DNA from 2 places in the Pseudoxanthomonas japonensis genome. Region 1 is predicted to be linked to the other one. Evidence: predicted binding sites of a transcription regulator. Region 1 holds the regulator's gene; the other holds the start of a gene.
The links. The regulator HrcA, encoded in region 1, represses chaperone genes, less so after heat shock. The targets are predictions, from matches to a motif close to TTNGCACTCNNNNNNNNNGAGTGCNAA.
Positions count from the first base shown of each region.

Region 2: the regulator HrcA is predicted to act here: its motif matches at 2,293-2,319, upstream of ACGHX3_RS17090 (co-chaperone GroES).

Region 1 is NZ_CP171632.1:1,953,335-1,956,928, forward strand. Features, by position in the region: gene recN (DNA repair protein RecN) at 1-1,209, opposite strand, end outside; gene hrcA (heat-inducible transcriptional repressor HrcA) at 1,295-2,344, shown strand; gene grpE (nucleotide exchange factor GrpE) at 2,387-2,908, shown strand; gene dnaK (molecular chaperone DnaK) at 3,019-3,594, shown strand, end outside.
Region 2 is NZ_CP171632.1:3,636,303-3,639,896, reverse strand. Features, by position in the region: gene ACGHX3_RS17100 (protein-disulfide reductase DsbD family protein) at 1-1,819, opposite strand, end outside; gene cutA (divalent-cation tolerance protein CutA) at 1,824-2,159, opposite strand; gene ACGHX3_RS17090 (co-chaperone GroES) at 2,367-2,660, shown strand; gene groL (chaperonin GroEL) at 2,795-3,594, shown strand, end outside.

The DNA.
Region 1 (3,594 bases):
CCGTTCGCCGTCCTGCGGTTCCAGCGCGATCTCGAAGCGGCCGCCGCCCATGCCCAGATCGGCGATCAGTGCGGTGGTGGTGTCGCCCAGCGTCTTCGCGGCGCGCTGGCGCGTGCGCGTCAGCGCGGCGGCGGCATCGCGCCACTGCACCCTGGCGGCGTCGATCTCGCCGTTCAGCAGCAGCAGGCGCTCGCCGGCGCCGCGCAGCGAGTCCAGTTCAGCGGCGAGGCGGTCGTGCTGCTCCTGCAGGCCATCCAGTGGCACGCGGTGCTTGCGCGCGAGGTCGTGCACCCGGGCGAGTTTGCGTTCCAACGCGTCGAACTGCACAGGCTCGGCGTCAAGGTCGTCGCGCACCTGGCCGAGCAGGGACAGGGCTTCCTCGATCTGGATAGCGGCACCGTCCAGCAGCGCATCCACGTCGCGCAGGCGCGGTTCGTGTTCCGCCTGCCGGGCGAGATCGGCCCGGACCTGCTGCAACTGGCGCGTCAACGAGGGCGCTTCGTCGCCGGCGAGCTGGCCGAGCGCGGCGTCGCAGACCTCGATCAGACCGGCCGCATGCGCCTGCCGGCGGTGGTTGGCCACCAATGCCTCCAGTGCCGCGGGGGCGAGGTCTTCGCGCTGCAGTTCGGCAAGCTGGTGTTCCAGGTAATTGATCCGGTCGGAGACATCGCCCTGGCCGGACAGCTGCTCGCGCTCGCGCAGCAGCGCCGTCCAGCGACGTGCGGCTTCACGTACGGCGGCACGCTCGCCGTCGTTGCGGGCGAAGGCATCGAGCAGGTCCAACTGGCTGGTGCGCGCGAGCAGGGCCTGGTGCTCGTGCTGGCCGTGGATCTCGACCAGCCGGCCCGCAAGCTCGGCCAGTTGCGACAGGGTCACGCTGCGCCCGTTGATCCAGGCGCGCGAGCCGCCGTCGGCACGGATCACCCGGCGCAGCTGGCATTGGCCGTCGTCGTCCAGCTCGTTGTCCGCGAGCCAGGCCTGCGCGGGCGACCCGGCGGCGGCGGCGAACTCGGCGGACAGTTCGGCGCGTTCCGCGCCATGGCGGACGACGCCGCTGTCGGCGCGCAGGCCGGACAGGAAGCCGAGCGCGTCCACCAGCAGCGACTTGCCGGCGCCGGTTTCACCGGAAATGACGGTCATGCCGTCACCGAACTCCAGTTCGGCGGCGCGAACCACGGCGAAATCCTTCAGGGCGAGATGTCTGAGCATGCGGTGGATTGTAAGCGCAGCCGGCTCACCGACTGAGACACCCTTCCGGCTTGCAAAGGCGACGGCGCGACGTTATCTAGCTGCCATGAACACGCCATCGCCCCCGCTGGATCCGCGCGCCCGCCAGCTGCTGCGCACGCTGATCTCGCGGTACATTCGCGACGGCGAGCCGGTGGGGTCGCAGACGCTTGCCCGCCATGCAGGGCTGGAAGTCAGCCCGGCGACCATCCGCAACATCCTGTCGGAGCTGGAAGAGGTCGGGCTGCTGAGTTCGCCGCACACGTCGGCCGGGCGCATCCCGACGGCACAGGGCTACCGGGTGTTCGTGGACAGCCTGGTGCAGGTGAAGTCGCTGGGCGACGGTGAGGTCGCGCGCCTGCGTGCCGAGCTGTCGGCCGGCGCTGGCACCCAGGCGTTGCTGGGGAACGCGTCCGAGCTGCTGTCGGCGATGACCCATTTCGTCGGCGTGGTCAGCGTGCCCCGGCGCGAGCAGTTCGCGTTCCGCTACATCGACTTCGTGCCGCTGGACGGGCAGCGGGTGATGGCCATCCTGGTGTTCGCCGACAACGACGTGCAGAACCGGGTTATTGAAACGAGGCGCCCCTACGAGCGCTCCGAGCTGGAGCGCATCGCCAATTACCTGAATACCCAGTTCGCCGGCCGCCCGCTGTCCGAGATCCGCGCCAACCTGCTGCGCGACCTGCGTCGGGCGCAGACCGAAATGGAAGGGTTGCTGGCCGAATCCATCGAACTGGCCGAGCAGGCGCTGACGCCGCCGGGCGACGATGTGGTGCTGGCCGGCCAGACCCGGCTGATGGGTGTGCAGGAGCTGTCGGACCTCGAACGGCTGCGCGACCTGTTCGAAGCCTTCGCCCGCAAGCGCGAGATCCTCCAACTGCTTGAGCGCACGATCCGCGCGCCCGGCGTGCGCATCTTCATCGGCGAGGACACCGGGCTGGCGCCGCACGATGGCGTGTCGGTGGTGACCGCGCCGTACATGGCGGGCGGGCAGGTGCTGGGGGTGCTGGGCGTGATCGGTCCCACGCGGATGGCCTACGACCGCGTCATTCCGGTGGTGCAGGCAGCGGCCGATGTCCTGGGCGCGGCCTTGAATCCGGATTCCGCGGCCCCATAGGTTCCCGGGTCGGGCGGCCGGACCTGCCGCCAGGGAACCGAAATGAACGAACAGCACGATCAAGACACCGCTCAGGGCCAGGCGCCCGAGCCCACCGATACCGACGCCGCCCTGCTGGCCGAGCTGGAAACGCTGCGCAACGAGCTGGACCAGCTGCGCGCCACCACGCTGCTGGAGCGCGCCGACCTGGAAAACCAGCGCAAGCGCGTGGCCCGTGACATCGAGCAGGCCCGCAAGTTCGCCAACGAGCGACTGCTCGGCGACCTGCTGCCGGTGTTCGACAGCCTGGATGCCGGCCTGGCCGCCGCAGGCACCGAGCCCAGCCCGCTGAAGGACGGCCTGGAGCTGACCTTCAAGCAGCTGCTCAAGGTGGCCGGCGACAACGGCCTGAGCCTGATCGATCCGACCGGCGAAGCCTTCAACCCGGAGCATCATCAGGCCATCAGTCAGGCCGATGCCCCCGGCGCCGCGCCCGGCAGCGTGGTGCAGGTGTTCCAGAAGGGCTACGTGCTCAACGGCCGCCTGCTGCGCCCAGCGCTGGTCGTGGTCGCGAAGCACGACTGAACACCCTCGCGAGGGCGCTTGAACCGCGCCATCGCATCCCTATATCGGGACCATCCACCCGGCCGATCGCCGGGTCCAACATCAGCATTCGCTAGGGAGTGAGATCCATCATGGGCAAGATCATCGGCATCGACCTGGGCACGACGAACTCGTGCGTGGCGATCATGGACGGCGGCAAGGCCCGCGTCATCGAAAACTCGGAAGGCGACCGCACCACGCCCTCCATCGTGGCCTACACGAAGGACGGTGAAGTGCTGGTCGGTGCCTCGGCCAAGCGCCAGGCCGTGACCAATCCGAAGAACACCTTCTACGCGGTGAAGCGCCTGATCGGCCGCAAGTTCACCGACGCCGAAGTGAAGAAGGACCTGGACCTGGTGCCGTACGGCATCGTCGCGCACGACAACGGCGACGCCTGGGTGCAGACCAGCGACGGCAAGAAGATGGCGCCGCAGGAAATCTCCGCGCGCGTGCTGGAAAAGATGAAGAAGACGGCCGAAGCCTTCCTGGGCGAGACCGTCACCGAAGCGGTCATCACCGTGCCGGCCTACTTCAACGACAGCCAGCGCCAGGCGACCAAGGACGCCGGCAAGATCGCCGGCCTGGACGTCAAGCGCATCATCAACGAACCCACCGCCGCCGCGCTGGCCTACGGTCTGGACAAGGGCGAGGGTGGGGCGGACCGCAAG
Region 2 (3,594 bases), 1.7 Mb from region 1:
ACAGGCCCAGCGCCAGCAGCACCAGCCCGACCAGCGCCAGGCCGACCGCATCGATGCCGCGTTGCTTGCCCAGCACCCACAGCAGCCACACGGCGGTCACGTACATCGGGAAGGCGAGCACCTGCTTCAGCGTCTCCATCCATGCGCCTGGCCTTGGCAGACGGTTTGCCAGCGCGGGAACGAAGCCGATCAGCAGGAACGGCAACGCCAGGCCCAGGCCGAGCACCGCGAACACCAGCAGCGCGAGGGGCGTGGGTGCGGTGAAGGCGTACGCGAGCGCTACGCCCATGAAGGGTGCCGTGCACGGACTGGCCACGACCACCGCCAGCACGCCGGTGAAGAAATCGCCCATCGGTCCGCGTCGTGACGCCAGGCCATGCCCGGCACCGGCCAAGCGATGGCCGATGGCGAACACACCCGACAGGCTCAGGCCCACCGCGAACATCACATAGGCCAACAGGCCGACCAACCATGGCTGCTGCAACTGGAAGCCCCAGCCCAGCGCCTGACCGGCGGCGCGCAGCGCGATGGCGAGCGCGCCGACGGCGACGAAGCTGACCAGCACGCCGGCGGTGTACCAGAGCGCACGCCGGCGCGCATCGCCTTCGTGCTGCCCGCTCTCGGCCAGGGACAGCGCCTTCAGCGACAGGATGGGCAGCACGCAGGGCATCAGGTTGAGGATCAGGCCGCCGGCCAGCGCCAGCGCGAGGGCGACGAGCAGCGACGTGGCGCCGCCCTGATTGCGTGCCAGTACGTCTTCGGGCGGACGCGTGCGTTCGACGTCGGCCGCAGCGGGCGTGGTCGTCGCGGCTGCGTCAGGCGCAGCGACCGGCGTGCCGGCGGGTGTCCTCGCGTCCGTCGGCAGCGGCGCGACGGACGCGGGCGCAGGCACGTCGGGCGTGCTGGCCGCCGTCACCGTGCCGGCGGGGATCGACAGCCTCACCCGCCGCGTCATCGGCGGATAGCAGATGCCGTCGGTCTGGCAGCCCTGGAAGGTCACGCGCAAGGTGGCCCGTGTGGCATCCGCATGGTCGCGCCGCAGCGGCACCGGCACTTCGGCCTGGTCGAAGTAGACCGTGACCTCACCGAAATGCTCGTCGCGGTGCGCCTTGCCCTTCGGCCAACGCGGTGCCTGCAGCGCGATGCCCTTCGCGCCTTCCAGCGCCATCGAGGTGCGGTCGCGGTAGACGTAATAGCCGCGTGCCGGCGTGAAGCGCAGCAGCAGTTCGTTGCCGTTGAACGCGATCGCCTCGAAGGCGAACGCCTGTTCCGCCGGCAGCGGCAGCGCGTCCATGCCGGCCTGCGGCTTCTGGCCCAACAGATTGCCGGTGAGCGCGCCGGACCCCAGCGGTACGAAGGCGCCGCCGTCCGTGGCGGGCGGCAACGCCACCTTCAGCGTGCGCGTCTGCGGCGGGTAGCAGATGCCGGCGTCGGCGCAGCCCTGGTATTTGATCTTCAGCGTGACGCTGTCGGTCGACGCCGTCGGTTGGCCGGGCAGGGTGGCGAGCAGTTCGTCGCGGTAGGTCTCGACGTCGCCGAAGAACTCGTCGCGGTACGCCTTGCCCTTGGGCAGTTGCAGCGGCTGTGCGGCGAAACCGGCATCGGCCTCCACGCCGGTGCGGTGGCGGTAGAGGTAATAGCCGTCGGTGATCTTCCAGCGGATCTCGATACGGTCGCGTGCCGGCGCGGTCGCCGTCAGCACGAAGGCCTCGTCCACCGGCAGCAGGTCGTCCTGGGTGATCGCGGCGGACGCGGCCGGCGCGATCAGCGAGGCGAGGGGCAGCAGCAGACAGGCGAACAGGGTGCGGATCGGCGTCATCGGGTCACTCGGAGGCACGGGCGTCGGCCCGGGTTTCGGCGGTCACCCAGTCCAGGTAGGCGGGCAGGCCAGCGGCGGTTTCGACCGCCAGGATCTCCGGCAGTTCATACGGGTGGAGTTCGGCCAGCCGGGCGATCAGTGCATCGCGCCGGTCCCCGGCTGTCTTGGCCAGTAGCTGGACTTCGGTCGCCTGCTCCACGGCGCCCTGCCAGCGGTAGGTCGAGACCACGCCCGGCAGCAGGTTCACGCAGGCCGCCAGCCGTTCGTCCACCAGCGTCCGCGCCAGCCGCTGGGCGGTGTCGGCGTCCGGGCAGGTGGACAGGATCAGGAAGACGGGCATGGGCCGGCGATTATCGCAGACCGTCCGGTCCGGCCCTCCCGCAAAAAAATCTGCGGCCCGACCCTTGAAAGCGCCGCGGGCCCTCCCAACATCGGTCGGCATCCGGCGTTGCCGGGTTTTTGTGTCCGCGACGTTGGCAGTCCCCCGAGGCGAGTGCTAACATCGCCGCCCCTTTCCTAGTCCAATCAATCACTTAAGAGGATTGACATGAGCAACATCAAGCCGCTGTACGACCGTCTGGTGGTCAAGCCGATCGAAGCCGAAGAAACCTCCCTCGGCGGCATCATCATTCCCGACGCCGCCAAGGAAAAGCCCACCAAGGGTGAAGTCGTCGCCGTCGGCGAAGGCAAGTTCGTCGAGGCCACCGGCAATGTCCGCGCCCCGAAGGTCAAGGTTGGCGACAAGGTGATCTACGGCCAGTACTCGGGTTCCGCCTACAAGCAGGACGGCGTCGAGTACAAGATCATCAAGGAAGACGACGTCCTCGCGATCCTCGGCTGAGTGCGTGGGAATCGGGAGGCGGGAATGGGGAATCGTTGAAGCGGTTCCCTCGGTCCTCGCCTCCGATCCCCAGACGACGCTCCCGCTTTCGACGATTCCCGATTCTCAATTCCCCATTCCCGGAGTTCCACACAATGGCAGCCAAAGATATCCGTTTCGGTGAAGACGCCCGTACGCGCATGGTGCGCGGCGTGAATGTCCTCGCCAATGCCGTCAAGGCCACCCTCGGCCCGAAGGGCCGCAACGTCGTGCTCGAGAAGAGCTTCGGCGCCCCGACGATCACCAAGGACGGCGTCTCCGTCGCCAAGGAAATCGAACTGGCCGACAAGTTCGAGAACATGGGCGCGCAGATGGTGAAGGAAGTCGCGTCCAAGACCTCCGACAACGCCGGTGACGGCACCACCACCGCCACCGTGCTGGCGCAGGCGTTCATCCGCGAAGGCTCCAAGGCCGTCGCCGCCGGCATGAACCCGATGGACCTGAAGCGCGGCATCGACCAGGCCGTGAAGGCCGCCGTCGAAGAGCTGAAGAAGCTCTCCAAGCCGACCGCCGACGACAAGGCGATCGCCCAGGTCGGCACCATCTCCGCCAACTCGGACAGCAACATCGGCGACATCATCGCCGAGGCCATGAAGAAGGTCGGCAAGGAAGGCGTCATCACCGTCGAAGAAGGCTCGGGTCTGGAGAACGAACTCGACGTCGTCGAGGGCATGCAGTTCGACCGCGGCTACCTGTCGCCGTACTTCATCAACAACCAGCAGTCGCAGCAGGTCGAGTTCGACGACCCCTTCATCCTGATCCACGACAAGAAGGTCTCCAACGTTCGCGAACTGCTGCCGGTGCTGGAAGGCGTCGCCAAGGCCGGCAAGCCGCTGCTGATTGTGGCCGAGGAAGTGGAAGGCGAAGCCCTCGCCACGCTGGTGGTCAACACCAT